DNA from 4 places in the Deinococcus peraridilitoris DSM 19664 genome. Region 4 is predicted to be linked to each of the others. Evidence: riboswitches for the same ligand, from Rfam matches in the RefSeq annotation. Region 4 holds a riboswitch; each other region holds the start of a gene.
The links. Region 4 has a riboswitch for cyclic di-GMP ahead of DEIPE_RS24115 (hypothetical protein). Riboswitches for the same ligand answer to the same signal wherever they lie in the genome.
Positions count from the first base shown of each region.

Region 1: linked by a shared signal. The riboswitch ahead of DEIPE_RS00365 (PadR family transcriptional regulator) and the one ahead of DEIPE_RS24115 (hypothetical protein) in region 4 are both predicted to bind cyclic di-GMP.
Region 2: linked by a shared signal. The riboswitch ahead of DEIPE_RS08920 (hypothetical protein) and the one ahead of DEIPE_RS24115 (hypothetical protein) in region 4 are both predicted to bind cyclic di-GMP.
Region 3: linked by a shared signal. The riboswitch ahead of DEIPE_RS20595 (hypothetical protein) and the one ahead of DEIPE_RS24115 (hypothetical protein) in region 4 are both predicted to bind cyclic di-GMP.

Region 1 is NC_019793.1:96,832-104,205, reverse strand. It holds gene xdhB (xanthine dehydrogenase molybdopterin binding subunit) at 1-2,075, opposite strand, end outside; gene DEIPE_RS00385 (xanthine dehydrogenase small subunit) at 2,072-3,478, opposite strand; gene uraD (2-oxo-4-hydroxy-4-carboxy-5-ureidoimidazoline decarboxylase) at 3,616-4,152, shown strand; gene pucL (factor-independent urate hydroxylase) at 4,149-5,021, shown strand; gene uraH (hydroxyisourate hydrolase) at 5,048-5,386, shown strand; gene DEIPE_RS00365 (PadR family transcriptional regulator) at 5,438-5,764, opposite strand; cyclic di-GMP riboswitch class I at 5,774-5,848, opposite strand; gene DEIPE_RS00360 (type IV pilus twitching motility protein PilT) at 6,418-7,374, shown strand, end outside.
Region 2 is NC_019793.1:1,813,408-1,820,781, reverse strand. It holds gene DEIPE_RS08935 (CPBP family intramembrane glutamic endopeptidase) at 1-277, opposite strand, end outside; gene DEIPE_RS08930 (LamB/YcsF family protein) at 429-1,199, shown strand; gene pxpB (5-oxoprolinase subunit PxpB) at 1,210-2,712, shown strand; cyclic di-GMP riboswitch class II at 2,806-2,889, shown strand; gene DEIPE_RS08920 (hypothetical protein) at 2,955-3,440, shown strand; gene DEIPE_RS08915 (FimB/Mfa2 family fimbrial subunit) at 3,500-4,273, shown strand; gene DEIPE_RS08910 (NEW3 domain-containing protein) at 4,275-6,806, shown strand; gene DEIPE_RS24930 (hypothetical protein) at 6,803-7,342, shown strand.
Region 3 is NC_019789.1:384,284-391,657, forward strand. It holds gene DEIPE_RS20570 (GntR family transcriptional regulator) at 70-780, shown strand; gene DEIPE_RS24265 (hypothetical protein) at 988-1,173, shown strand; gene DEIPE_RS24270 (PAS domain-containing protein) at 1,379-1,615, opposite strand; gene DEIPE_RS20585 (EAL domain-containing protein) at 1,612-4,005, opposite strand; gene DEIPE_RS22770 (S8 family peptidase) at 4,057-5,130, opposite strand; gene DEIPE_RS20595 (hypothetical protein) at 5,139-5,669, opposite strand; cyclic di-GMP riboswitch class II at 5,747-5,831, opposite strand; gene DEIPE_RS20600 (sensor histidine kinase) at 6,025-6,522, shown strand; gene DEIPE_RS20605 (GGDEF domain-containing protein) at 6,665-7,374, opposite strand, start outside.
Region 4 is NC_019793.1:3,104,143-3,111,516, forward strand. It holds gene DEIPE_RS15155 (HepT-like ribonuclease domain-containing protein) at 1-382, shown strand, start outside; gene wrbA (NAD(P)H:quinone oxidoreductase type IV) at 408-1,019, opposite strand; gene glpX (class II fructose-bisphosphatase) at 1,152-2,147, opposite strand; gene DEIPE_RS15170 (hypothetical protein) at 2,429-2,686, shown strand; gene hisIE (bifunctional phosphoribosyl-AMP cyclohydrolase/phosphoribosyl-ATP diphosphatase HisIE) at 2,743-3,411, opposite strand; gene hisF (imidazole glycerol phosphate synthase subunit HisF) at 3,408-4,172, opposite strand; gene DEIPE_RS15185 (response regulator) at 4,417-4,860, shown strand; gene DEIPE_RS15190 (hypothetical protein) at 5,004-5,615, shown strand; cyclic di-GMP riboswitch class II at 5,699-5,782, shown strand; gene DEIPE_RS24115 (hypothetical protein) at 5,801-6,295, shown strand; gene DEIPE_RS15200 (DUF72 domain-containing protein) at 6,450-7,292, shown strand; gene DEIPE_RS22420 (molybdopterin-dependent oxidoreductase) at 7,338-7,374, opposite strand, start outside.

The DNA of each region.
Region 1 (7,374 bases), 870 kb from region 4:
GAGAAACTGGGCAGCTTGTACGTCGAGGCGCTGCGCGTGGCCAGCCGCCCCTGAACGTCCCACCGCAGGTCCTCGAGCGTCAGCCACCCCAGGCCCTGCACGAAGCCACCTTCGATCTGCCCGATGTCGATCAAGGGTGAGAGCGAGTCTCCCACGTCATGCAGGATGTCGACCCGTGGAAAGCGGTAGGCGCCCGTGAAACCGTCCACTTCCACTTCCGTCACGGCCGCGCCGTACGAGAAGTACTTGAAGGGCTCGCCCTGCATGCGCTCGCGGTCCCAGTGGAGGCCCGGGGTGCGGTAAAAGCCGCTGGCCCACAAGGCGGTGCGGGCGTGGTAGGCGTCGTGGACGAGCTCCTGAAATGAGATGCCGCGCTCGGCGTGACCGATGGGAAACACCCGGCCTGCCTCGAAGCGCACGTCGTCCGGGTGAAGGTTGCTGCCGAAGCGACCGGCGGCCACCGCAGCGAGGCGCGCCTTGATCTGGTCGCAGGCGTCCTTGATCGCGGCGCCGTTGAGGTCCGCGCCACTCGATGCGGCAGTGGCCGACGTGTTGGGGACCTTGTCGGTGCGGGTGGGTGCGAGACGGACACAGCCCAGCGGAACGCCGAGCGCTGAGGCGGCCACCTGCAGCATCTTGGTGTGCAGTCCCTGGCCCATCTCGGTGCCCCCGTGGTTGACCAGCACCGAGCCGTCCCGGTAGACGTGCACCAGGGCGCCTGCCTGGTTGTAGGCGGTGAAGTTGAATGAGATACCGAACTTCACGGGCGTGATGGCCAGCCCGCGTTTGGTGTGGCGTTGCGCGGCGTTGAAGGCGGCCACTTCAGCCCGGCGGGCGTGAAAGTCACTGTGGGCCAGCAGGTCCGCCCAGATCTGCCCGATGCGTCCGGCATCCTTGACGCCCTGGCCATACGGCGTGCTCTGCCCAGACTGGTAGAAATTCCGGGCGCGCAGTTCCTCGGGAGTGAGGCCCAACAAAGGTGCGACACGGCCCAGGATGTCCTCGATCACCAGCATCCCCTGGGGTCCACCGAAGCCGCGAAAGGCCGTCTGGGAAGTCTTGTTGGTCTTGCACACCCGGCCCATCACGTCTACGTGAGGAATATGGTAGGCGTTGTCGATGTGGCACAGGGCGCGCGCCATGACCGGCTCGCTGAGGTCAAGGCTCCAGCCACCGTCCGAGTACAGTTCGGCAGCCAGCGCGCACAGGGTGCCGTCGTGGTGAAAGCCGACTTTCCAGCGGGCCAGGAAGGGATGGCGCTTGCCGGTAATGGTCATGTCCTGCGTGCGGTTCAGCCGCAGCCTGACCGGACGTCCGGTCAGGGTCGCCCCGAGGGCCGCGACTGCCGCGAAGCCATGCGGCTGCATTTCCTTGCCTCCGAAGGCGCCGCCCATGCGCAGGCTCTGCACGGTCACCTGATGACTCGCGATACCCAGCACGTGCGCGACGATCTCCTGGGTTTCGGTGGGGTGCTGGGTGCTCGACTGCACGAACAGCTGACCGCCCTCGTCGATGTACGCCAACGAGACGTGCGTTTCGAGGTAGAAGTGTTCCTGACCGCCCATCTCCAGCTCACCCTCGAAAACATGGGCCGCTTCCATGAATGCCGCCTGCACGTCACCGCGTCTGAGGTGCAGCGCCGTGCCCTGAAAGGACTGTTGCTCGACTGCATCCTGCAGCGTCAGCACCGCGCCCAACGCTTCGTATTCGACCCGCACCAGGTTCGCGCCGTGCCGCGCCGCGTCAAGGGTTTCACCCAGCACCCAGCAGACCGGGTGGCCCCAGTACTGCACTTCATCCGGAAAGAGCGGCTCGTCGTGCTTGACTCCCGCGTCGTTTACGCCCGGCACGTCCTGCGCGCTCAGCACCCGCACCACGCCGGGCACCTCATAAGCGGGCGTCGGATCAAGCCGCACGATACGCGCGCGTGCATACAGCGACTGCACCGGCCAGGCGTGCAGGGTTCCCGCGTGCCGGATGCCGAGGTCATCGGTGTAGAGTGCCTGCCCGGTAACGTGCAGCTCGGCGCTTTCGTGCACCAGTGCCGCCCCGACGCCACTCGGCCTGCCGCTCACCCCTCCACCTCCACCCGTTGATCGGTCGTCTGCTCGTAGAATTTCAGCAGAAGCTGCTCCAACATGGCTTTGCGGTATGCCTCGCTGGCCCGCAGGTCTCCCAGCGGGGTGCCTTCGCAGCTCATCAGACGCGCGGCGTCACGGACCGTCTGCTCGTTCCAGGGTTGGCCGTTCAGGAAAGCTTCGGTGGCTGCCGCGCGCAGCGGTGTGGCTGCCACGCCGCCCAAACCGATCCGGATGCGGCGCACCGCCCCGCCGTCGAGGTCGAGCGCGAAGGCCGCCGCGACGCTGCTGATGTCGTCGAGCCGCCGCTTGGTGACTTTGTAGAACCGCGCGTGCATCGGGTGGGGAAGGGGAACGCGCACCGCGCGAATCAGCTCACCGTGTTGCAGCACCGTCTCGCGGTAGCGCACGAAGAAGTCCTTCAGCGCCACCGTGCGTTCTCGCGCAGCACTCTGCAGGACCACCGAGGCGTTCAGGGCCAGCAGCACCGGAGCGCTGTCTCCGATGGGGGAGGCCGTACCCAGATTGCCGCCCAGGGTGGCTCGGTTTCGAATCAGGCGCGAGGCGAACTGCGGTGTCCAGTCGTGCAGCAGGGGAAGCCTGCCGTTCAGCTGGCTTTCGATTTCTGAGAGCGTCAGGGCTGCTCCGATCTCGACGTACTCTGGAGTCCAGTGCACGGCCCGCAGTTCCTCGTGGTGGTCGATCGCCAGGGTCAGCGGAGCGCGCGCGTGGCGCAGGTTGACATCGACACTCCAGTCGGTTCCTCCGGCGAGCAGTTTCGCGCTTGGGTTCTCGGCCAGCACGGCGAGGGTCTGCGGCAACGTCTCACAGCGGCGCAGTTCACCGTGTTCGCTTGTCAGCACCGTGGGACACGTGAGAGGAGCGCCTTGTGCCAACCGGAGGGACCATTGGTCGTGCTCGTCAGGCTGGCCCAGCGCCCGTGCCGCGTCGCGGATGGGCCGGTAGCCGGTGCAGCGGCACAGGTTGCCGCTCAGTGCCTCCAGATCGAAGGCTGAGCGCTCATCACGGTAGTACTCGGCAGCCATGCTCATGACAAAACCCGGGGTGCAGTAGCCGCACTGCGAGCCGCCCCGCTCAGCGAGGCTCTTCTGTACCGGGTGCAGCCTTCCTGGAGTGCCCAAGCCCTCGACGGTGACGACTTCCTGCCCGTTCAAGGCGCCGACGAGCAGCAGGCAGCTGTTGGTCGCCACGTACTGTGCCTGGCCCCGAGCGTCCGCGCGGACCAGCAGCACGGCACACGCGCCGCACTCGCCTTCCGCGCAGCCTTCCTTGCTGCCGGTAAGTCCTTCCAGGCGCAACCATTCGAGTAGGGTGGTGTGTGCGTGAACCTGGCCCACCTCGCGGTGCTGGCCGTTCAGGGTGAGGGTAAGTCTTTCCACGTCGTCCTCCCGCAGGTATCGAGCGCAACCGTGTCTGGCCGGTTTTGTGGTCCTGATACTCTACAGTCAAGTGCTTTCCATGTGCGAACGCAAGTCCACCCACCGTGGGCACTTCAGTTCAGAACGGAGCTTCGTCGATGCAGCTGCCTGACCTCAATGCCCTGGACCGCGCCGAGTTTGTGGCGTATTTCGGTCGCGTACTCGAACATTCCCCGCGCTACGCCGAGCGTGTCTGGCAGGCGCGGCCTTTCCATAGGCTGGAGTCTTTGCAAGACGCCTTCAAAGAGGCCATCGTGCAAAGTGACCCTGGTGAGCAGCTGGCCCTGATCCGCGCGCACCCGGACCTGGCCGGCAAGGTCGCCCTGGCCGGTCAATTGACTGCAGAATCGAGCCGCGAGCAATCTTCGGTCGGGCTCGACCGGCTCACACCCGAGGAGTACGCGCGCTTCGAGCGCGTCAACACGGCGTATCACGAGAAGTTCGCGATGCCCTTTGTCATCTGCGTGCGCGAGCACACCAAGGAGTCGATTCTCGACGCGGCCGAGCGGCGGCTGCATCACCTGCCTCACGAGGAAATCGCAGAGGCCCTCGTCGAAATTTCCAAGATTGCCGGCTTGCGACTGGCAGATCTCGTTCAGGCCACGGCGGAAGTCACCGTGGGGAGGAAAGTGTGACCGAGTCAAGCACCGGCGTCAGAACCAGAATCGTTTTGGGACAGAACAATTACGGCAAGTCCGACGTGCGGCTCTTCAAGGTTTTTCGGGAAGGTGAGCGGCACGACATCCGGGACGTTCGTGTGGACGTCGCGCTTACCGGCGACTTCGAAGCGGCGCACACGCGCGGGGATAACAGTGCGCTGCTGGCGACGGACACCATGCGAAATACGGTCTACGCCCTGGCAAAAGAGCAGTTGACGGGCAGCGTCGAGGAGTTTGGAAAGCGTTTGGTTCGTCATTTCGTCAAGGCGGGTCCGACCGTTGCTTCTGCCCGCATCACCTTCACCCAGCATTGCTGGGAGCGCATCAAGGTGCAGGGGCAGGAGCACGGCCACGCGTTCTCACGACAGGTCCCCAAGCACACGGCGGTCGTCGAGGGAGATGGACGGCAGTTCAAGGTCACCTCGGGTATCGATGAGCTGTACGTGCTGAAAACCACCCGTTCCGGCTGGGAAGGTTTTCTGCGCGAGCAGTTCACGGCACTGCCCGAAACGAACGACCGCATCATGGCGACCGTGGTCACTGCCCGGTGGGAATACAACACCGACGAGCTTGATTACGACGCCGTGTGGAGCGAAGTCTATCAGCAGATTCTGGAGACCTTCACCGATCATTACAGCCCGTCCGTGCAGTTCACGCTGCACCAGATGGGACAGGCAGTACTGACGCGCTGCCCGGTCATCGAGCGCATCCATTTTTCTTTTCCCAACAAACACCACGTCCCGTACAACCTCGAACGCTTCGGAATACAGAATGACAACGAGATCTTTCACGTGGATCCCGAGCCTTACGGCCTCATCGAGGGCTGGGTGGAGCGCGCACGGTGAGCGGAGCGGGCAGACTCACCACCCACGTGCTCGATACTGCCCGGGGCGTGCCGGCCGCTGGGGTCAAAATCGAACTGTATGCCGTGATCGATGAGCAGCGTTCCTGGCTCAAAACCGTCGTGACCAATGCGGACGGCCGCACCGACGAACCGCTGATTTTCGGGGGATCGCTGGAAACGGGACAGTACGAACTGGTGTTTCACGTGGGCGACTATTTTGGTGAACAGGGCGGGTTGGCCGGTCGCACCACGGTGCCCTTTCTGAATCAGGTGCCGGTGCGTTTTGGCGTCGCTGACCAGTCGGGGCATTACCACGTACCGCTTCTCGTCTCACCCTGGTCGTACAGCACCTACCGGGGAAGCTGAGCGCGTCGCTCCGCTGCACGAAGCAGGATCACCGATCCTGCCGGGACCAATTCAGGCACTCTCGAGGGCGAGTTTTCCTTGGTGGGTCAGGTGGTACTTCGCCCGTTCGATGCCGCCTGGCAGACGGCAGACACGCTTCAGGATCAGCCCGGCGTCGACCATTGCGCACAGGATGGGGAACAGGTCCCCGCGTTTGAACCTGAACTGGGGGCCAAGCTGGCGTTGCAGGTACTCGATGCTGGTCAGCAGCTCGAGCCCGGTCAGGGCGTCGTGACCGAGCAACTCCAGGACGGCGAACTCGACGTCCCCTATGACCACTGTGGTTCCAGTGTGCACAGCAGGAATGACCGGCGTGACAGGAGCAGGGTAGTGGAACATGCTTATCCTTTCGGCGGCCCAGCCAGCCACGTGGGCTCTGGAGCTTTGCGTCACCACTTCACAGTGGTTTTGCCATGGTCGATCTGAGACAGCGCTTGTCCGAGCCTGAGCGTACATGAAGTTGTATGTGAGTGCGATTAAATTCTTCACGGTGTCACGGGCCGTTGCTTATGACGGGCCGACAGAATTCTGTAAGGGCCGGTGTGGCAGCGTGACGCATGGCACTGACCAACGAAGAGCGACGGAAAGTCCGCGAGCTGGTGTGGCTTCTGGCCCACGAGGGCCGCTTGACAGACGGCAGGCTTTTCCGGTGCAGGCCGGCCACAGAGCAGTCGAGGTCTGCTCACAATGCTGCTGCGTACGCGCGTTCTTCAGCACCTCGCATCTGCAACTGACGCGCGTTAAGTCAATGACACCCGAGGTCGGGAAGCCATCGGGTGCAGCGCCATGAACGCGTCCGGGTGGCCGTAAGACTTCTGTGAGGTGCGTTGCGCTAGCAAAGAGAAGCCGCGCGGCGTGCCGGACATCAAGGTTTCACTTTTCGCGGTCGGCGCAAAGAGCAGCGGTTGAGGCTCTGTATCGCTCCGGAGCCCGGCCACCACCGTTCGGCACTATCATCCCTGTTTCGCGAGCCCTTCGCCCGGAGATCTTACATGGCCAGTTTCGACGATCTGCTCACTTACTTTGTCAACATCAAAGCCAGCGACATCCACCTGCGGGCGGGCGCGCCGCCCATGGGCCGCATCAACGGTGAAATCAAACGCATCGGCAGCAAAATGCTGTCTCCGGCCGACCTCGAAAAAATGTGCCGTGCCATCATGAAACGCCCCGGAATGTTCGAGGAATTTGCTGCGCGACGCGAAGCTGACTTCGCATATGGCCTGCCCGAAGTGGCCCGCTTTCGGGTCAATGCCATGTACCAGCGTGACTCGATTGCACTGATCATGCGAATTCAGGAACACCGGCCCAATCTGCCCACCTTTGAAGACCTCGGCCTGCCCAGTGGGATTTTCGGAGAGCTTTCCAGCAAGGAGCGGGGTCTGATCCTCGTAACAGGGCCGACGGGCAGCGGAAAGACGACGACGCTCGCTTCGATGCTCGACCATATCAACGCCACTTCGGCCAGTACGGTCGTCACCATCGAAGATCCCATCGAGATTCTTCACAAGGACAAGCAGGCGACCTTTTACCAGCGTGAGATTGGCACGGACACCCTGGACTTCAAGTTGGCCTTGCGCGCCGCGATGCGCCAGGATCCGGATGTCATTTTGATCGGTGAGATGCGCGACAAGGAAACCGTCGAGGCGGCCCTCAGTGCCGCGCAGACCGGTCACCTGGTGTTTTCGACCCTGCACACGCTGGACGCGCCGCGCACCGTGACGCGAATCCTGGATTTTTTCGCACCGCACGAGCGCGACCAGATTCGCAAGGGCCTCTCGGAATCACTGGTGGGCGTCATTAGCCAGCGGCTGCTGCCACGCAAAGGGGGAGGCCGCGTGCTGGGCCTGGAACTCATGATCGGCACCGCCACCGTGCGTGACTGCATTGCCGACGAGGACAAGTTCGCCAACCTCAAGGAAGCCATTCAGGACGGCTTTGAACAGTACGGT
Region 2 (7,374 bases), 1.3 Mb from region 4:
GGAGGGTCCGGCCGAGCAGCAGCGAGCGGCTGTTCAGGGCAGGGGAGACGATCGTGCCGAGGGCGACGATCACGCCGAGCTGAACGGCGCTTTGCGCGACGACCAGCGTGATGAGCAGGGCGAGCGGTGGTGTGGGGGCGGTGCTGCCCGCCATCAGGGAGGAGAGGGTCGGGCCGAGCGTGGGGACGAGGGAGAGCACGCCGAGCAGACCGAGCGGGTAAAGGCTGAGAAAGGCGCGCAGAAAGGGTCTGGAGGTAGGGGCGTTCAGGCTGGTCATGCGTCTCCTGGGAAGCTGGTGATTGTTTGATATTTTGCTAATTTGGAAAATACCGAATTAACCAAAGAATGTCAAGCGCGACCTTCCCCTTCCAGTCCAAGAGCGCTCGGGTAAAGTTTGAACAGACCCCGCTTGCTCTACAGGAGACTCCATGACCGAAATGCAAGTCGATATCAACGCCGACGCCGGTGAGTCCTACGGCGCCTGGCCGATGGGCCGCGACCACGAACTCTTTCCCTTTCTCAGTTCGGTCAACCTCGCCTGCGGCTTTCACGCCGGCGACCCCCTGACCATGCAGCGCACCGTCGCGCTGGCACGCGAACACGGCGTCGCGGTTGGCGCGCACCCCGGTTACCCCGACCGGGTGGGGTTCGGACGGCGCGACCTGGCCGCCGGAGCAGACGAACTGTACGCCGACACCCTCTACCAGATCGGCGCGCTGCAGGCGTTCGTGCAGACAGGGGGCCTGAGACTCAGCCACGTCAAACCGCACGGCGCGCTGTACCTGCGCATGCTGCGCGACGAAGTGACCGCGCGCGCCGTCGCCGAAGCCGTCAAGGCCTACGATCCTGGCCTGCCCTTTTTCGTCCTGAGCGGCAGCCTGATGGAACGCGTGGCGCGCGAACTCGGTCTGCCCGTGGTACTGGAAGTCTTTCCGGACCGCGCCTACCTGAGCGACGGCCGTCTGGCGGGCCGCGACCTGGCGGGATCGGTCATCCGCGATCCCGCCGAGGCGGCCCGCCGCGCCGTGATGATGGTCACGCAGGGCCGCGTGCAGGCCCTGGACGGCGGCTGGGTCGAGCTGCAGGCCGAAACCCTCTGCATTCACGGTGACAACCCCGAAGCGCCTGACATCGCGCGCACCGTGCGCCAGGCCCTGGAAGCCGAGGGCGTGCGGGTCCGCGCGCACTCGCAGCGCTGAGGAGGCCCGCTTGAGCGTCCTGGGCTTCTACCTGCGCTTTGCCGACCGGATGGACGCGCAGGCCAACGCGCGCCTGCAGGCCCTGACCCGCCGTCTGCTGCAACACCCGCTGCCCGGCGTGACCGACCTGATTCCCAGTTACGCCAGCCTGTACATCGAATATGACCCCACCACCGTGAACGAAGCGCGCGTGAGAAGCTGGGCCGCGCAGCAGGGGGCGCAGGCCCGCACCGAGGAGCCCGGGCGGACCGTCACCATTCCCGTGCGCTACGACGGCGAGGACCTGCCCGAAGTCACCGCGCGCCTGAAGCTCTCGCGCGACGAGTTCGTGCGGCGGCACAGCGGCGCCGCCTACCGGGTCTACGCGGTGGGATTCAGCCCCGGCTTTCCCTTTCTGGGTGAGGTAGACGCCGATCTGCGCCTGCCGCGCCGCCCCAATCCCCGCGCGCGGGTGCCCGCCCACTCGGTGGCGATGGCCAACGCGCAGACCGGCATCTACCCGCTGGCGTCACCGGGTGGCTGGAACCTGCTGGGGCACACCCTGGTGAGCCTGTATGACCCGCACCGCCCGGAACCCTTTCTGCTGGAAAGCGGTGACGAGGTGCGCTTTCAGGAATCGGGCGGCGACATTCCGCCCGAGCCGCCCGCGCTGGAGCTGCTGCCCGCATCGCCGCAGCTCCCGCTCTTTGAGGTTGCCGCGCCCGGTCTGCTCGACCTGATGGTCGACATGGGCCGCCGGATGGTGGGGCGCTTCGGCCTGAGCCGCACGGGCGCGCAGGCCCCCGCCCTGGCGCGCCTCGCGAACCGGCTGGTGGGCAACGACGCGCACACGCCGCTGCTGGAACTGAACGTGCAGGGTCCGGTTCTGCGGGCCCTGCGAACGGGCAGCGCCGTCTTCGCCGGGTACGGAATGACGCCGCTGCTGAACGACCGGCCCGTGGCGCCCTTCACCACCTTCACCGTGCGGGAAGGCGACACCCTGCGCTTCGCGGGTGCGCCGTTCGGTGTTCGTGGCTACCTCGCGGTGGCGGGCGGGTTCGAATCGCGCTCGTTTCTGGGCAGCGCCTCGGTCGATCTACGCGGCCTGGTGGGGCGACCCCTGCGCCGGGGGGACGTGCTGGGCGTGGCCGCGCCTCGCCCGGTGCAGGCCGGGTTCTCGTTCACGCCGTACTTCCCGGCGCGTGACCCCGAAGTGCTGCGCCTGCTGCCCGGCCCGCAGGCCTCGCCCGCCGCTCTGCGCGCCCTGGCGAGCGGCACCTTCACCGTCAAAACGGCCGACCGCACCGGGGTGCAGTTCGAGGGAACGCCGGTACCGGGAGGGGAGATCCTGTCGGAAGCCGTGCCCATCGGGGCGGTGCAGGTCACGCCGGGCGGCACGCCGATTCTGCTGCTGCACGATCGGGGAACGCTGGGTGGCTATGACAAGCCGGCCCTGCTGCATCCCGGCGACTTTACACGGGCGTCGCAGCTCCGGCCGGGCGGCCGGGTGCGGTTTCGCGTACTGCCGAATTGATGACGAAGTCTAGAACCAACATGCGGAATATTCTTGTAAGAGTTCTGTGAGAAACCTCGCGTATATTACAGGTACTTCGTTCAGAGAAAGCCTCTGACGAGGAGACGCGAAGAACCCCGCCCTTTAATCGGGCACCTGGGACGGGGGGAGCGAGTGGTGCGACCGGCTTTTCGTCTGTTCCCTCTATTCAGAGAGGTGAACCCTTTACACCCACGATTGGGTGCCTAAAAAGAGGTATTTACATGCGTAACCTTAAAGTTGTTCTTGCTGCCCTTGCCCTCGGCGCCGCTACCACCGCCTTTGCTGGCGCGGGCCCTGCCACCAACACCGTCACCCTGACCAACGACATCAAAGACACGATTGTGGTGGCTGGACCAGTAACAATCTCTATCACGGAACTTGGGAAGGCATTCGCTAACGCCAATGCCACGCTCGCTTACAGCACACACGCTGAGGACAAGATTGGCGTCACTACCCGCAAAGTTCTCGTCAAGGCTACGGGCGTGCCCACCAACGTAACCGGCAGTGTTGCGTTCACCCCTACCGCCGCCCTTGGCGACCCTAACGGCGTCGGCTCCACCCAGACGCTGGGAGCTGAAGCGGCCCTCGTTACCGGAATTACCCAGTTCATCACCCAAGACGCTGCAGCCCTTACCTACAGCTTTACGGCCACCAAAGGCTTCATTGGCGGAGACGTCACCGTCACCTACACCCTCGCCGACGAGTAAATCAAGCGATAAAGGCGCGTCTGGCCTCTGGGTCAGACGCGCTTTTCACGAAGGTGCCCATGATGAACAAAGCCTTGTTCGCCCTCGCAGCGCTCACCCTAAATGCTACTGCCCTCGCGGAAGTTCGCCTGGAAGGTGCACTCACCCATCACACGACGCTCGCGCCCGGTGGCGTCTACAAGGGCACGCTCACACTCTCCAATCCTTCCGAAGCTCCAGCCCGCGCGACCATTTCGCTCACCGACTACCACTTCCAGGCAGACGGTACGACTAGTCATGATCCTGCTGGCACCCTCCCTCGTTCCAACTCCAAGTGGATTGCCCTCGACACCCACGAAGTCACGCTCCCAGCAAAATCCAAGATGGTCGTCCATTACACCCTGACCGCACCCGCGAACGCCATCGGGACGTACTGGAGTGCCATTCACGTCACGCCGGAATTGCCACCCGCGACGGGGAGCGGCCTCACGGTCCGCAACCGTATCAGCTTCATGGTGCAGGTCGTCGCTGACCTGCCCGGTGGGGACACGAAAGTGCGGTTCAACAACCCACAACTGCTGCGTGACGAACAGGGAAAGCTTGCCTTCAGTGTCGACACGCACGCCGAAAGCGAACGCTGGATCGTCCGGAAGCTTACCCTCGAAGCCTTCGATGACAAAGGTAAGCTCGCCGCGACCGTCACAAGCCGTTACCGTCGCCTGTACCCAGGCACGTCCTTGCGTGACACTTTCGCCCTGGATCTCCCGAATGGCAAGTACACCCTGGTAGTCATAGCCGACGACGAGGCCCAGGATCACGCTTTTGGAGCGCGTTACCAGGTCGAGGTGAGATAACGTGCTTGTCCGGCGGGCAGCGCTTGTACTGGCACTCACGCTGGGGTTGCTGCCCAATGCCAGCGCGCAGCTTCAGCTGAGAGGTGGCGTCGTCGAGGTCACCGAACGTCAAACGGCCACGCTCGCGGTTCATCTGAGCAACGAGGGTCCGGAGTCGCGTGACGTGCAACTCCAACTCGGCCTGCCCGCAGGCTGGGTGGTACTCGTTTCACCCGGCACCCTCACGTTGGCGCCAGGTGAAGCGAGGGTAGAAATGGTCGTCGTCCGTGTCCCCCGCAGTACTCCCGCCGGCACGCACACCGTGATGGTGAGCGTGAATAACGTCCGGACTGAAATGGGCGTGCGCGTCCCACAACGTGACGCCCTGCACGTGCGAGCACTGTCCGCGAGTGCCACAAACGGACAGGCTGAGGCAACCTTCCAGGTCCGCAATGACGGCAACGCGCCTGCCCAGGTGGCTCTTAGTGCTGCCGGCCAGGGTCAGCCACGCGTGACCCCGGCCACCCTGACTCTTGCCCCCGGCGAAATCCAGGATGTGCGGGTCTCCGGATCCGTGCCAGCGCACTTTGCTAAACACAGCGTGACGCTGCGTGCGCGCACCTCGGGTGCCGCGGCCGAGCAGAGTATCAGCGCGGATGTCCTCTCACCCGCGCCCGCTGCGGGTACCGCCCGGCATACCCTTCCCGGCGAAGTGCAGGTCGTCGGTGGGGATGACGGTCTGCGGTTTCGCTTTTCCGTGTCCGGCCCCCTCACGCCGAACGTGAACTTGCGCCTGAGCGTCGAGCCTCGTCATTTCGAAGCAGAAGTCCGCACGCCAGATGTCCGCGTTAGCCTGGGGCCCACCACGCCCGGCTTCTCCAGTTTCACTGTCCGCCCTCCGGCAGTGGCGCTGCAGAGTGAAATCTACAACACAGGCCTTGGCAATCTCCGCACGTACGCCGGTTTGCGTCGTGACCGTCCCGGTGAACTTGTCGCCGGTATAGAACTCGGCCAGCGCATGGCTTGGGGTGACGCGCGCGTGGCTGTCGACCTCGCTGCTGGAGGTGTGACGACCACCCTCGCCGCGCAGGCAGTTACACCGGGCGTGACCACCCGCGGGGAACTGGGTGTGCGAGGTGACGGCGTTGCCGTGAAGGGAGACGTCGACGTAACCCTGAACGACAACGCTTTGAACGTGCAGCGGGTGGGTGGAGGCGCTCGTTACCGCATGCCCGGCTTCGACAGCACCCCCACCGGGCGTGCAGACGCGGAACTGCGCCTGGGTGCGCAGGTGAGTTCCTTTGGCGTCGGGGCAAACCTGCGTGGTGGCGTCAACCTTGTCACCGCGAACGCTGTTACCGCCAGGGACGCAGAATTCGCTTTGCAGGTGCGGGACACCCGCATGGAGCTGCGCGCCGGAGTGACGTGGTCCGAACAACTCACCACCCAGAAAACCACCATAAAGACCAGCTTTGGTGCCGGTTATAAGTTCGACTGGGGACACCTCAAACAGGAACTCACGAATGAACGGACCGTTCAGGCGGGCGCTCAGGCGACGAACGCCTTGCGGTACTCCGCGAGTCTCGACTATCCCATGACCAGCGGCACGAACACCATCATCCTCAAACCCAAGCTCAACGTGGCGTTCGATCTACTCGGCGGCACCAGCCGCGTGGGCGGAAGCATTGAGGGAAGCTGGCAGGCTGAGAACGGCTTACGGGTGAGCGCCGGCGTCAGTCGGCCCGACTTCTCACAGAGCGGATTTGGTTTAAATGCTGAAGTCGATAAGTCCCTGGCGAACGGCAACTCGCTGCGGATCAGTCTCTCCCAAAACTTCGGCCCTGTTTCCAGCACCCAGGCTCGCGTGACCGCTCGCGTGCCGTTCGCCCTGCCCCTGTACCAGCGCACAGATATGGGGAGCCTCGAGGGGCGCGTCCTTGACCGTCAAGGCCAGGGCATTCCAGGCCTCACCGTGCAGGCACAATCGTATCTCGCGGTGACCGACGCGAGCGGAACGTACCGCTTTCCAGCACTCGTGCAAGGCGACCAGCTCGTTCTGTTGCGCGCGCCGGCGGGCCAATGGTGCACGCCGCCTCGTAACATCCCCGTGTTCGGTCGCCAGATTACCCGGCACGACCTTACCTGCGTTCCCGCGACCAGCACCATCATGCGACTCGTGTCCTACGTGGTCGGAGAGAAAGCAGAAGCTCCGCTGGAACTGCCCGGCATCCGTGTCGCGCTGGAGGGAAAGCTCGGCCGCTTTGAGGCCACGTCGGATTTCCTTGGCCGCCTGACCTTCGGAGATTTGCCAATCGGCAGCTACCAATTGAGCGTCACGCCCGCTGCACCCGCGCAGTTCAAGGGCTTGACCGTTGAACTGCCCGACACCGTGGATCTCGCCGCAGGTCGTACAGAGTTGTCCTTGCGTTTTGCGCGCAAACCTCGTGTCGTTCAGATGCAAGAGGAAAATCCGACGATTGTGCCCAGCCCAATTGTCCCCCTGCCCAGCGTCCCGGCGACGGGCCCAATCGAGAACCCGGGAGGCAAACCATGACTTTACGTCAAGACCAAAAGAAGTCGCTGAACACGTTCTACCGCCAAGCTAGCGTACTCGACCTGGCTTGTAGGCACTTTCCGCGGGCAACGTCAAAACATTTACCAGCCAAGGTGCTGGCGAGTCTTCTCGCATTCGCCGTTACAGGTCAGGCAGCCGCGGACGTCATTTCTATCACTGGTGACATCACCGTGACCTTCAACGCACTCGGTGCCGGTACCATCAGTGGTACCCCTGCTCTCTCGTATAAGACGGTCGGTCCGGTGACGACAGTCGGCGCCACCAAGCGAGCCATCACCGTGCGGCTCATTGAAGCTCTTCCACCGGGCGTCACTGCCACCGTGAACTTCGTGCCCAATACTGGCAACGGCACCTCGATGGGCCCCTTGACGCTCTCGACGAGCGCGCAAATTCTTGTCGACTTGATTCTCGCTGATATCGAACAACCGTCCAAGGCCCTTAATTATACCTTTAATTCCAGCAGCGGCTTTACCAGTGTCAACATCAAGGTCGAGTACACCCTGATCGACAATTAGGCGACATTGGTGACAGGATCTACTCGACCTTG
Region 3 (7,374 bases), on a different replicon from region 4:
GGAGAGCTGTCGCGCCTCTCCAATCCTTCGGCTACGCTGTCAGCATCACACCAGGACAAGGACCACCGCATGCCCCTCCCTCCCATCAACATCCCCACTCACACCTCTCTCGCTGATGGCGTCCACGAAGCCCTGCGCGCCGCCATCATCCGTGGTGTCCTCGACGCCGGAGTGAAACTCACCGAAGTCTCCCTCGCAGGGCACCTCAACGTCAGCCGCACCCCCATCCGTGAAGCGCTGCGTCGGCTGCAGGCCGAAGGCCTCCTCGTTCCCAGCGGGCGCAGCCTGATGGTCTCCGAAGTGAGCCTCGAGGCCCTCGCGGAACTGTGCGTCGTACGAGAAGCCCTCGAAGGCCTCGCCGCGCGGCTCGCCGCCAGCCAGCGCAACGACATCGACCTGTGGGTGCTTGCCGACCTCAACAACAGCATGCACCGCGCTGTCGAGGAAGACGACTTCCAGACCGTGATCCGCACCAACCACGCCTTCCACAGCACCGTCTGGCAAGCGGCCCACAACGGCTACCTCACCACGCGGCTCGCCGAACTGCGTGAAACCATCGAACGCATGCAGACCAGCACCCTGCACACTCACGAGCGGCGCGTGGAGGCCCTGCAGGAACACGAAGAGATACTCCTGGCGATCAAAAGCTCAGACGCGGATGGGGCCGAACGCGTCACCCGCGAGCACTTCCGCAAAGCCGAGGCCATCAGGCTACGCCAGCTGCGCTTGAAGGCCGCCCACCAACTCTCGGCGTTATCCGCGCAAACAAGCCATCAATAAATTGTCCGATCCGGCCCGATGCTGGGTCAGCTCCACGGCCATCCTGATCCTTCTGATCCGATTCCCTCCGCACCAGCAGCCCGAGAATGACCTGAACGCAGGAGCCCACATCACCTGCCAGTCCAAATCGGATTTCCTCTAATTCTGCCAATTCTCCGGCGATCGGAAGTTCATTGGCGCGAGACAGAGCCTCCCGCAAAACTGCCTGTGAAATACATCTTCACCACGCCTGAAGCGCGGTTCTCCAGCTTGCTGGCCGCCACGACGGTCCACGCCCAGCATGGAAACGGCACCGCCGCCAACGCGTCGTTCGCTCGCACGCATGGCGCGGAACTGCTGATCGCCGTACGTCCCCGTATGTTCCAATCTGTCAAGCGCGAACAAGGAGCGTAGCAGCCACCGAACACGATCTTGTCGCCGAATGACAGTCAGTCTGGGGTATAAGGGGTCACCATCGAGCCGAGCACTTCGAGGTGCTGCCCGCCGGGTTGCACGAGGATCACGCCGTCCACTCTGGTCTGCGTGGCCGGAATGGCGTGTGTCAGGATGACCTACACGACCTCGTCGGTGGTTGAGGCTGAGCCAAGCGCTGGTGAGCTCACGGGTTCGCTGCTCGGCGGTCATTGCCGCAGGTTGGTGGCAGTACCTTCCCTTCCACCCAGCGCCAGCTTCCCAAAGCGGTCCGTACCCGCCGGGGCGAGCGGGTGACGGTGCTGCCCGCGGGAAGGTCCCGCAAGACCAGCTTCTTGGAGGACAGCTGATCGTTCGGGTGCAGAACGTCACGCGCACCGAACGGTCCGGGTGCGTCAGGTCCGCACCGCACGACATCACTCAATGGCTCTCCATCCAGAGCCGGAATACTTCAGACGGTTGCGGAGGAGCGAGCAGGAAACCCTGTACGGCTGTGACACCCAGCGACGCCAGAAAACACTGCTGGTATTCGTTTTCTACTCCCTCGGCAATGACGTCCAGGTTCAGCGCGTGAGCCATGTGCACAACGGCCGTGACCAGCGCTTCGTCCCGACCGGGTCGCTCGCGGGCCTGTAAGTCATTCACGAGCGCCCGATCGATTTTCACACCGTCAACTGGATCGTGCTTGAGGGCCGCGAAGCTCGTGAAGCCCGAGCCGAAATCGTCAATCACGACCCGCACTCCGAGCGCTTTCAAGTCCTGCAGGGTGGAGCGGGCGCGGTGCGGGTGGCGAGCCAGCATCTCCTCGTTCACTTCAAGTTCCAGCAGATGAGGCGGCAAGCCGCTGCACTCCAGCGCCTCATGAATGGACCTTGACAGGTTGGGGTGGGCGAACTGGCGGGCGCTGAGATTTACGGCGACCATCCGGCCATGCCAGGTGGTCGCTTCCTGACAGGCTTGCGCGAGCACCCACGCGCCGATGGGCAAGCTCAGCCCTGTGGCTTCGGCGAGTGGCAGAAACTCAGCGGGCGGCACATTCCCGAAGTGCGGGTGCTGCCAGCGCAGGAACGTCTCAGCGCCACGAACCTGCCCGCCTGCCGTGGTTTGTGGTTGGTACACCAACTTGAACTGCCCCAAGGCGAGGGCTTGGTGTAATGCACTTTCCAGCGTGGCAGGCGCCCGCCGTTCACTCTGGTGATTGTGGATTTCGAAGCCACTCCCACGCACTTTCGCGTCGTACATGGCCTTATCGGCCTGCTCGAACAGCGCTTCGTACGTCAGGGCGTCATCGGGGTACACCGCGAAACCCACGCTGGGCCGTACGTGGAGTTCATGCCCTGACAGCGCGAAGACCGGCTCGAATGCTCGAAGGACGCGTCGCGCGACGCTCAGCACCGTTTGTGGCCGGTCAGCGTCACGAATCAGCAGCACAAACTCGTCCCCGCCCATGCGGGCGACGGTGTCCTGCCCGTTCATGACGACTTCCAGGCGACGCGCGACTTCCACGAGGAGCTGGTCGCCGATGTGGTGACCGAAGGTGTCGTTGATCTGCTTGAACTTATTCAGGTCGATGACACCCAGAGCGAGTTGGGTGCCTTGCTGCACGGCGAGCTCGAGCGCGACACGAAACCGGTCGGCCAGCAGCAGGCGGTTGGGCAGGCCGGTCAAGGGGTCGTACAACGCTTGCCGTTCAAGCTCGCGGAGTCTCGCGGTCGCTTCGCGTTCCAGCTCTTCTTTGGCAAGACGTTGCGCGTCGTACTTCTGATGTTGCGCTTCCAGTTCAGCCTTGGCGCGCTCGAGTTCATACTGGGTGGTGAGTTGACGGGTCTGGCGGTACGCTTCCGCAGTCAGAACGTCTGAGTCGACCTGGTTGGCGCGGCGAGAAACAGCGAGCGCCAGGCTTGGTTGGTCGAGCCGTTCGAGGGCGTCGGTCAGCAGGTGCAGGATTCGGCCGAGGGTACGATTGCGTCCACTTTCCTCCGCGAGTTGTACGCCTTCTTCCAGCACCTGCCTGGCCAGCTCGGGTGTATCGCATTGCAGGTGCGTTTCAGCTTGGCTGAGGATGATCTCGAGCAGGGTGTCCGTGTCGTTGTGTTCACGCGCGAAGCGCATCGCCTGCGCGAAGGCATCCAGAGCGGATGCACGGTCGTGACGATCACGGTGCAGTAACCCGAGCGGATGCAACGCGATCGCCGGGAATACACCCTCACCTCCTGCGCACTCCAGGGCGTGACGCAGAAGCTGCTCGGCGTGATCGTAGTGCCCCTGGCGGCGCCGGAAGTCTCCGTAGTTGGCGCATAAGATCACCTCTCCGATACGCTGCTGGGACTCACGCGCGAGACGCAGGGCCGTCTGATAATGCTCTTCTGCCGACCCGGTTTGTTCGAGGGCATCGTACACTCGCGCGAGATTTGCGGCGAGCATGGAGGCGCGCTTGCGGTCACTTTGCTCATCGATAATGCCGAGTGCTTTCAGCAGATAATCCAGAGCGAAGTTGTACTGGCCGAGGTCGGTGTAAAGAGCGCCGAGGTTGCACAGAATGGCCGCTTCGCCGTTCAGGTCGTGCGTTTCGCGGCGCAATTCAAGCGCTTCACGCAGGTGAAAAAGAGCGGCGTGACTGTCGCCGTGCGCATGCTCAATTCGGGCCATGCCATTCAAGGCTTTGGCCAACAAAGCGCGATCACGCGTATCACGCGCGATACTGGCAGCCTGCTCGAACAACAGCATGGCACGCTGATCGTCCAGACCGCATTGCGACAGGGCTTCTTCCAGGATGGTGTGGCCAGCGTAAGGTGTAGGCAGGCGATTGGACATAGACACCCTGACAGGAGCGTGGCGTGCCACGCTCCTGTCTTCTTGAAACTTTTATTTTGGCTGAGCCATCAGGTTTGCGACGTCCAGACGGCCTTGTTGACTGCTGCTCTTCAACGTTTCGCTCAAGCGGCTCGCGTTTGCGCCCTCTGCAAGCGCGAGGGCGACCGCGCCACTCACCAAGGGCGTGCTGAAGCTCGTTCCGGAGGCGTTCACGAGACGCTGGCCAGGGTAAGCAGTGGTCATGTTCACACCGGGAGCGACGACTTCACTGCCGGCATTGCTCCAGCTCACGGCGTTTCCAGCTTGATCGACTGCACCGACGCTGAGCGACATCCGACCAGCGGCATCCGGGTTCCCCATATGCCAGGCGGGTGATTGTGGCTTGGACTCGCCTGCGTTCCCACTCGCGCCGAGCACAATCACGCCTTGTTCGGTCGCACTGACGATGGCGTCACGCACACCGCCCGTCGAGGTGCTGGTCCCGAGGCTCAGATTGATGACCCGCGCGCCTTGCGCGGCCGCGTCACGAATGGCTTGCGCGACGGCCTTGTCAAGGCCACTCCCATCCGGGGAGAGGACACGCATGGGCAGGATCGTCGCGGCTGGCGCGACTTGACGGATGAGGCCGGCGACGGCGCTACCATGACCATAAGCCAGGTCGTGGTCTCCCCCCTCCTCACGCGCACCCTGGCGATTGTTTATGTAGTCATGGCCAGGAAGGAGGGCGCCTTTGAGCATGGGATGCTCGAAGTCCACGCCCGTGTCGATGACCGCGACAATCACCCCTTGCCCCATCTTGGACGCGAGGTCCTGAATGCGGTCAAGTCCGATGAGCTTGAAGGCAGCGCTGTTTTCCGGGGCCGGTTGAAAGGTGCCGTCAGCCCACCAACGCGAACCGTCCGCCCACCAACGGGTGCCGTCGGCCCACCAGCGCGAGCCGTCCGCCCACCAGCGCGAGCCGTCGGCCCACCATCGGGAACCGTCCGCGATGAATACCCGAGTATCGCCCAACGCGACGCTTTGAATCTGAATGGGGGTTGAAGGAGAACCAGCCGGGAAGCCAGCGTATTGTCCGCATGCGGCGAGGCTGAGGAACAGGGGAATGAGTACGGCGCGGTTGCGCATGAAGCTCCTTAGTCAGCCGCGTGCTTGACAGCGGCCGTGCTGGTGTAGGTAGCGATGTGCTCGAGGATGGAGGTGAAGTTATCTGCCTTGAAGGAGAACGTTCGTGCATGGGCAGGCGAACCTTCCGGAGCAATCTGTACGCGGAAGTGGTCATCCTGGCGCAGGATGCGGGTCATACTGCCGCTGTGCTCGATGGTATTCCAGGTGGTTTGAAATGCAGGGCAGCAACTCATCAGCTTCCTGAACAGCCACCGGTCGTAAATACTCAGTTCGCCGTTATGACCGACCGGCATGATGAATGTGACGGCCCATCCGCCCAGCGCGGCGTTGCGGTACTGGGTGGAGATATGCTCCGCCTTGCTGCGCGCGTCATGCATGATCCAATCAAGTGTCTGCGTCAAGGTGTTGTGGTCCTCGAACTGCCACTTTTCTTCATCGCTTTCAATGCTGATGCTGCTCGTGGTGAGGGCGCCCGTCCGTTCGATCGTGACCGTCAGCGGAATGCCCTGGTCGTTGTCCGTGCGGGTAATTCGTTGCACGGTGCCTCCTGTTGACTCTGGCAAAGGCCGCTTCCAGGGAAGACGGCAGCGGTGCTCTCCGGGGTAAGGCGGAAAGCGTGACTAATAGCCGGTCGCACCACTGGCTCCACGCGTCCCAGGTGCCCGTGTACAGGACGACGCTTCAAAGCTTCTATCAGTCAGAGAGTCACTCTGTCCTGATGACTTCAGCATAACAAACCGTGATTTCGTTGTAAATGTGAGATGGAAGTTAGAAGACTGGACGGTCCGAGCCTGTGGGCTTCCTGAGGTGCACCTGTTGTTCCTCTACGGGGTTCAGAACTCCGAGAATAACCGGCAGTGCTTCAGGAGTTGCTTCCAGGTTCTGACCTTGCACATGCGAGGGGCGAGCAAACTGGAGGCAAGGAAGGGAAAGCGACGAAGAACCTGGACTGTCGACGTCGACGAAGCCGTTGTGCTGGCCGTTCTGCGGAGCGAAGTCAGCGTTGCCCAAGCCGCACGGCGGCGTGGCGTCAGCGAGCGCCTCCCGGTGGTGAAGGGTGACCCGCTGCTGTGGTGTCAGTCGTTCGAAAATCTGCTGTCCAACGCGGTGAAGTACACCTCGAAACGAGAAATCGCTTGTATCGGGATTCAGGCAGAAGTGAAGGGTGAAAGCGTCGTTTTTTCGGTGACGGATAACGGTGCGGGCTTCGATCCGCGCTTTCAGAAACGGCTTTTTGATGTGTTTCAACGCTTGCATCGCAAGGATCAGTTCCGGGGAGCCGGGGTGGGACTCGCAACGGTACGGCGGATGGTGGAGCGTCATCATGGCCGCATCTGGGCAGAAGGGCGCCTGGGTGAGCGGGCCACGTTTTACCTGCAACTCCCCAGATAACGCCTCGCAGCACATCCTCTGCCGGACAGCAGGTCATTCAGCCTGACCTGTCCGAAAGAGAAGAACGGGAGTCTGCAGGTCTGCTTTTCTACTTGGTGCCCAGCAGTAAGCTCGCGACCCCATACTTTGCCGTCCTTGAGCCTCAGCGGCAATCCTGGATGACGAAGCGGTTCTTGCCTTGATGCTTGGCGTCGTACATCGCCCGGTCGGCACTCGAGAGCACTTCCACGGCGCTCACGCCTTTTGATGGCACCACAAAACCCAGGCTCGCTCCAACCCGCACCTGCAGTCCTTTGAGGCTGAAGGGTCGTTCAAGCGCCTGCAACGCCCGCTTCGCGACGGCTTCCACCACCGAGCAGTCCTCCAGTTCCCGTAACAGCAGCACGAATTCGTCTCCCGCCAGGCGAGCGACCAGGTCTCCCTTGCGCACACTTTCGCGTAAGCGGATGGCCACATGACGCAGTAATTCATCCCCCGCTTCATGGCCCAACGAGTCGTTGACGCGCTTGAAGTCATCCAGGTCAGCGAATCCCACCGCGAATGGCGAAGAAGCAGAGTGTTGGATGGCGAGCTGCAACGCCTCCAGGAACGACGCGCGGCTCCCGAGTCCGGTGAGGTCATCCGTCTGGATTTTCTTCTCCAGGGCCCGCTGGAGGCGCACCCGGTCCGTCACGTCAGTCTGTACACCCACGAAGTGCGTCACACGCCCCTGCTCGTCATGGATTGGGGCCAGGTTGAGGGCATTCCAGAAAGGCGTGCCGTCCCGGCGGTAATTCAGAATCACGACGTCCAGGGAAAGGCCAGCACACAGCGCCTCACGCATTTGTGTACGCGTGTACGCGTCCGTACCGG
Region 4 (7,374 bases):
CGGCGAGGCGCAGGCGCGCGGTGCGCCTCGCGTCAAGCGCTGGCGCTGGCGCGTGCAGGAAATGCAGGCCGCCCTGGGGCGAATCGGCCGCTACACGACCGGACTGACTGTCGAGGACTTTGAACAGAGTGAGCTCGTCCGGGACGCCGTACTGCACAACCTGCTGGTGGTGGGGGAGAGTGTCGCCTACCTCCCGGAGGAAGTGCGGCTGCTGCATCCCGACCTGCCCTGGGACGAGCTGCGGCAGGTACGCCACCTCATCGCGCACGATTACTTCGGTCTCGATGTGCAGCTGCTGTGGCACACCGTAACGGTCGAGCTGCCCGCGCTTGCTCCCCAGTTGGCGCGGGTAATCGAGAAGCGTGCACCCACCCCGCCCTGAACGCCAGATGGGGTGGGCGCTTCGCTCAGGCGATCTGGCTGCCGCTGATCTTCTGAGCGAAGAACACCAGCCGGCGGGCCTGATGGCGGATGGCCTCCAGGTCGGCTTCCGTCGGGCCTTCACCGTTGGCAGTGACGCCCACGCCGTACGGATTGCCGCCCGCAGCGAACACGCTCTGGTCGGTGTAACCGGGAGGCACCAGCACGCAACCCCAGTGCATGAGCGAGACGTACATGGCCAGCAGGGTGGTTTCCTGACCGCCGTTGGGATTCTGGGCGCTCGTCATGACGCTGGCCGCCTTGTTGGCGAGCTTGCCCTGGTACCACAATCCGCCCGTGGTGTCCATGAAGGCACGCATCTGGCTGGCCGGGCTGCCATAGCGGGTGGGAACGCTGAACAGATAGGCGTCGGCCCACTCCAGGTCGTTCAGGGTGACTTCGGGCACTTCGGCCGTCGCAGCATGGTGCTCGGCCCAGGGGCCCTGTCCCTGCACGACCTCGGGCGGGGCAGTTTCGCGAACCTTGAGCACCTTGACCTCGGCGCCCGCTGCACGTGCGGCCTCGGCAGCCGTCTGCGCCATCGTGTAGTTGGTGCCGTAGGTGCTGTAGTAGATGATCGCCAGTTTGGGTTGAGGCATGTCCCAGCTTTCCTGACAAAGGGCTGCTTCTTCTAAGAGGCGCCTAAAATCAGCTTTATATCTTGAAGTGCGTCGGGATCCGCGAGTGCCACCAAAAATGGGGGCCAATAGCCCCCATTTCTCCCACAGCTGTCACACCCGCAGAATGACGCGGGCTCCGTCGTCCTCCAGATGTACCGAGTCGATAAAGCGCACCACCCGGCTGGCATGACCCATGGCAATCGAGTGGGTCCGGGCGCCGCCACCAAAGCGCCGCACGCCCTGCAGCAGGTCGCCGTCGGTGATGCCCGAGGCGGCAAACACGATCTGGTCGCCGGGCGCGAGGTCTTCTGTCTTGTAGATTTTGGTTTCCGAGACGCCCATCTTCTGCAGGCGCTCACGTTGAGCCTCGTCCTCGGCGACGAAGCGGCCCTGAATTTCGCCACCCAGGCACTTCATGGCCGCTGCTGTCAGGACACCTTCCGGAGCGCCGCCCCACCCCATCAGCGCGTGCACGCCCGTACCCCGAACCGCCGCCGCGAGGGCACCGATCACGTCACCATCACCAATCAGCTTGACGCGTGCGCCCGCCTTGCGGATGTCGGCGATGAGGGGCTGGTGACGCTCGCGGTCCAGCACCACGATCAAGAGGTCCTCGACATGGCGGTTCAGGCTCATGGCGAGTGCCTTGAGGTTCGCTTCGACCGGCCAGTCGAGGCTCACACGGCCCGCCGCGGGCGGCGGCACCACCAGTTTGTCCATGTAGATGTCGGGTGCGTGCACCAGCCCACCTTTTTCCGAGAGCGCGATGACGGCGACCCCGTTGGGCAGGCCCCGCGACGTGACCGTGGTGCCCTCGACCGGATCGACCGCGATGTCCACGGGATACGTGTTTTTGAGTCCGCCCAGACGTTCGCCGATAAACAGCATGGGCGCCTCGTCCATTTCTCCTTCACCGATCACGACCGTTCCGTCGATGTCCAGGCTGTTGAGCACTGCGCGCATCGCTTCGGTGCCTGCGGCGTCCACGGCGTTCTTGTCGCCCTTGCCCACGAAACGAGAGGCTGCGAGCGCGGCCTGTTCGGTCACACGTACCGTGTCCAGCACCAGCGCACGCTCCATGTCGGTGAACTTGACGGCATTTTTCATGTCCCCAAGCTAACACGCCCAAAACGATCGTTTGGTAGTCATGAAGAAGTCTTTACTCTGCTGCAACCTACCGCAGCACCAGTTCAGCGCAGGATGCCCAGCCACAACAGCAACAGGTAGAGCAGCACTGGTACGGCCAAGGCACCCACCGTGAATTTGAGAAAGCGCCACCAGTAATCCCAGAATTCCCGCATACCTGCACCCTAGCAACTCTGGTGCGGTGACATTCCGCTCAAGATTTCATAAGCGAGGCAGTGCGCCGGGCTCGCTACCCTGAAGGAATGAACGACAGCCTGCCGGATCTGAACCGCACGTGGCGCGACACCATTGCCGCGCCCGAGTACGCCGTCATGCTGCGTGAGCTCGACGACCTCGGGTGTACGTTCGAATGGAAGAATCTGAATGGCACGCCCACTTTCGTGGCAATCTGCAACGGAGAAATTGTCGGTCGGCAGCACGCTCATGCCCACCCGGACAACCTGATGGTGGTGTACGACGTATTGAACCAGGCGGCTGACCGGGTAGAGATTCTTTCCTGAAGCGCGTCTTCGTTGCGTCGCAACAAGCACCGATAACTTCAGCGGAACGCCGAAGCTCAGCCTGCTTCCTTCGGACCGCGCAGACCGCTTTTGCCTTCACGCGCCTCGAGCACCTGCGCTACATCGGCGGGTGTCACGCCCACCTCGGCCAGCGCAAACAGCAGGTGAAACAGCAGGTCCGCAGTTTCGGTGGCGAGTTCTGCCCGGTCACCGTTCTTGGCGGCCAGCAGTACCTCGCCCGACTCCTCGGCGACTTTCTTGAGGACCCGGTCCAGGCCGCCCGCATGCAGGCGGACCACATAACTGCCTTCGGGCTGCTCGCGCAACCGGGTCTCGATGGTGGCATATACCCGCTCCAGAACGCCGTCCAGGCCCCTCCCTTGCGACGAGTCGCCTTCTCCCGGCAACGAACGGTGAAAGCAGCTTCGTTCGCCGGTGTGACACGCCGGCCCGACCTGTTCCACCTGATACAGCACGGCGTCGCCGTCGCAATCGAGGGAGACGTGGCGCACCCGCTGGGTGTGGCCGCTGGTGAGACCCTTGACCCACAGCTCTTGGCGGGAGCGCGAGTAATAGGTGCCCTGGCGCGACTCCAGCGTGCGCTGCAGAGCTTCGCGGTTGGCCCACGCCAGCATCAGCACTTCTCCGGTGCGAGCGTCCTGCGTCACCACGGGCACCAGGCCGCGCTCATCGAATGTGACGTCGTCGAAGCTGAGCGTGCTCATGGCCTCACCGGCAAGCCACGAAACTTCAATTCCCGTTTGACGTCGGGCACCGTCAGTTCGCCAAAGTGAAAGACGCTCGCGGCCAGCGCGGCGTCGGCTTCACCGTGCGTCAGGACGTCATAAAAATCCTCGGCCTTCCCCGCGCCTCCGGAAGCGACGACTGGCACGTCCACGGCGCGCGCCACCAGGCGTGTGGCTTCCAGATCGAAGCCTTGCCGGGTCCCGTCCGCGTCCATGACATTCAGAACGATCTCACCCGCGCCGAGCTCCTGTCCTCGGACCGCCCACTCCAGCATGTCCAGGCCGGTATCGACGCGCCCACCGCCCACGAAGACGTTCCAGCCCGATCCATCCGCTCGCTTCTTGGCATCAATTGAGAGAACCACGCATTGCGCCCCGAAGTGATCGGATGCGGCGCGGATCAGGGGCGGATTGCGCACGGCGCTGGAATTCACGCTGATCTTGTCAGCTCCCGCCAGCAGCAGCGAACGAAATTCTTCCACGGTGGTGACGCCGCCTCCGACGGTGAGGGGCATCATCACTTCTTCGGCGACGCGTGCGGCCACGTCCAGCATCAGCCGACGGCCTTCGTGAGTGGCGGTGATGTCGTAGAACACCAGCTCGTCGGCACGTTGCTCCTCGTAGGCGCGGGCCAGTGTCAGGGGATCGCCTGCGTCCCGGTGATCCTCGAAAAAGCGGACGTTTTTTACCACCCGCCCGTTTTGCACGTCAAGACACGGAATGATGCGTTTGGTCAACACGCGGTCAGTGTACCGCCCGGCCTGACTCCACCGTGGATACCGCAGACGCCTGCCTAGAACATTCGGGGCGGCCACGCCTGCCAAAACGAAGCCACCGTCCACCGTCGCCACCGCCGTGTCGACTCCACCGCGCGTCGCTCGTTTGAGGAGCCTTGCCGCGTATTCCTCCGGTAGACTGTAAGCCCATCCGGCGCCAGCACACGCCTGGTGCGGCACTTGCGACGGAAAGAAAGCGAGGAATGTCATGCATGCCAAACGCATTTTGTTGGTCGACGACAATCCTCACGACGTGGAGCTGGCACTAGCTGCTTTCGAGGAAGGCCAGCTGGGTCACGATGTGGCCGTCGCGGCAAGCGGTGTGGAAGCACTCGACTACCTACGCGCCACCGGCAGATTTGCCGGACGCCCCGCAGGACAGCCCACCGTGGTGCTGCTCGACCTGAAAATGCCACACATGGACGGCCTGGCCGTCCTCAAGGCCATCAAGAATGACCCACGGCTCAGCCACATTCCGGTGGTCATGCTCTCGACGTCCCGCGAGGACAGCGACATTGCCAACTGCTACCGACAGGGCGCCAGCGCTTACGTGGTCAAACCCGTGGATTTCACCCAGTTCATCGATGCCGTGCGCACCATCGGGGTGTTCTGGGCCCTGCTCAACGAGCACCCTCACCTGCGCGTCCGCTGAGGACGCCGCAGGGTAAGCGCATCTCGAGGCGTAAGGGAACGCAGCGGGGCGGGCAGCCGTAGTGCATCCTGTGGCGGGCCAACTGGTGTCGACTGACCAATAGCGGTTCTGGCGACGCGGCATGCTAACAGTAAGGAGAAGCCATGACCGCTCTAGTCTTGTTTCGCGCACCCCGGCAACCCGGCGAGCTGTGGCGTCGACGGCGCAATGGCGCCCTGATTCAGTTCGTTTCCCGTGACGCTGAGGGCCGCTTCGTGTTCGACAACCTCACCGAACGGCACTACCGACGTACCAGTGAAACGGTGCAGGAGCTGCGCGAGGGAGACTTCGCCGCCGATTACCTGGCCGATTCCCTGCATGACGCCTTTGCACAGGGCCTGCTCATTGCTGCGGCTCCAGACACCCCGAAAGCAGCAAAGGACGCCCTGCTCAGTTTGGCCGTCGCAGCCGCACACGTTTACAACGCACACGGAAAAACCTCCAGTGCCCCCGAGTGGACGGCGCTGGCGCAAGCGCTGGAAGCGAGCTTGCCCTGGACCCTGGGCGAGGAGGCCCCCGCAAAAGGTACGGGCGACACCCTGCAGAGCGTCGCGCGAGAGCTGGTGGAAGGCCTGCGGCCGCTGTACGAAGCCTACGTTGCTCCCGGCAGGTCGACGCCGCAGGTCGAGAAACGCCCGGAGAGACGCTCCGTCGATCCACAGGCTCTCGGCGACATGGCACGGCTGCTCAGTGAATTGTTACGTCAGCGCAAATAAACCACGGCAAGGTCTGTCCAATCAACTCCGAAGTCCGGGAAGTGACTTCCCTTATAATCCTCATCATTCATCCGGCTTCTGCCTCGGTGAAGAGATGCATTGAACCTCGCCCTGTATTCGGGCACCTTGGGCGGGGGGAGCAAGTGGTGCGACCGGCTTTTCGTCCAATCTTTCTGGGAGGCAGCATGAAGCGGAACCTGCTCGAAACCCTCAACGCCCCGATTACCGGAGAGGACGTCAAGCGAGTCCTGGCCACCCCCGTCTTTGTCCGCAAGGACGGCGGGGCGGCGTCAGGTCCGGCCGGGAGCCGGCTGCTCGTCCGCGAGCACATGCAAGGGCCACAGTTGACCTCGTTTGCGCTGCGAGAACTGGGAGCCACCGTCACGCTCCTGCGCCTGACCTTCGAACAACCTGTAGAGCTGATCGAAATGCTGGAGCCCGGCGAAGGATCCACCTTCACTGCCCGCCTGTGGAACGCCGACGGATGGCCGGTGGAAGTGCAACTCCACCTCGAGCGTTTTCCAGAACGTGGGCCCCTCGTACTCAAAGACATCGTCGGACGCGATGTGCACTTCACGCTCATTGCCAGAAGCACCCGAGCCTGCCTGGAGCTGACACTCCAGGTCGTCCGGCTTCCACTGCAAGGCGATGAAGAGACCTCGCTGCCGCCATTGAACTGAGGGTTGTCTGTCCACGGTATGGGAAAGAAACCGTGCGGATCGGAAAGACGGTACGCGATGAAAACGGTGCCGGGCTGCCGGTGCCCGAGCCTATAAGGTGAGCCGGAAATCCCTTTTGGGCGTAGGCTGTCCATCCTTGGGATTACACTGGCTCATGCGCATTTACATGGGCACCGGCGGCTACGCGAACGACGAATGGCTCGCGCCGTCGGAAATCGACACAGACCACTTGTCGCAAGGGTGGCTTTACCCGGCAGGCACCAAAAAGCCCGATTTTCTGAGCGTCTACGCTCAACACTTCAACGCTGTCGAGCTCAACTCCAGCTTCTACGGAATTCCGGGCCTCAAGGCCTTCGAGGGCATGGCCCGCCGCTCCGCGGGGCGAACCCGCTTTGCCGTCAAGCTGCACCAGGTCTTCACGCACGCCCGGAAGCCGGAAACGGCCGATTTCGACCGGATGCTGCAAAGCCCCGAGCCGCTGCGCGAAGCTGGACTGATGGGCCCCTACCTGGCGCAGTTTCCCTACTCTTTTCACCGCACTGCCGAGAACCGCAAGTACCTGCTGGACCTGGCCGAGCGCTTCGCGGGCCGCGAACTGGCAGTGGAGCTGCGTCACGCGTCGTGGGACAAACCTGAAGTGCGCGAGGGCATGGGTGAATTCGGTCTGATCTGGGTGAGCCCCGACTACCCACCCGTGGGCGGGATGCCCGAGCCGCGCGTCTACGCGACCTCGGAAGTCGGATACCTGCGGCTGCACGGACGCAACAAGAGCACCTGGTGGGAAGGTGGCAGCGCCGCCGAACGCCACGATTACCTGTACAACCGCGCCGAAATAGACGAGTGGGCCGACAAGATTGCCGAGGTCGCCGGTGAGCTGGAGGAGCTTTACATCTTCTTTGAGAACACCACCAAAGGCCACGCCCTGAAAAATATCCCCATGCTGCGCGAAGCCCTGGAGAGCCGCGGACTCGGCCTCGACCGGTATCCCAACGATTGACGGTCGAACGCGGCCGGAGTGATCCTGCCTGCCGCGTTCGCCGACTCAGCTCGCCGACACGATAAAACGGTGCCAGCCGGTC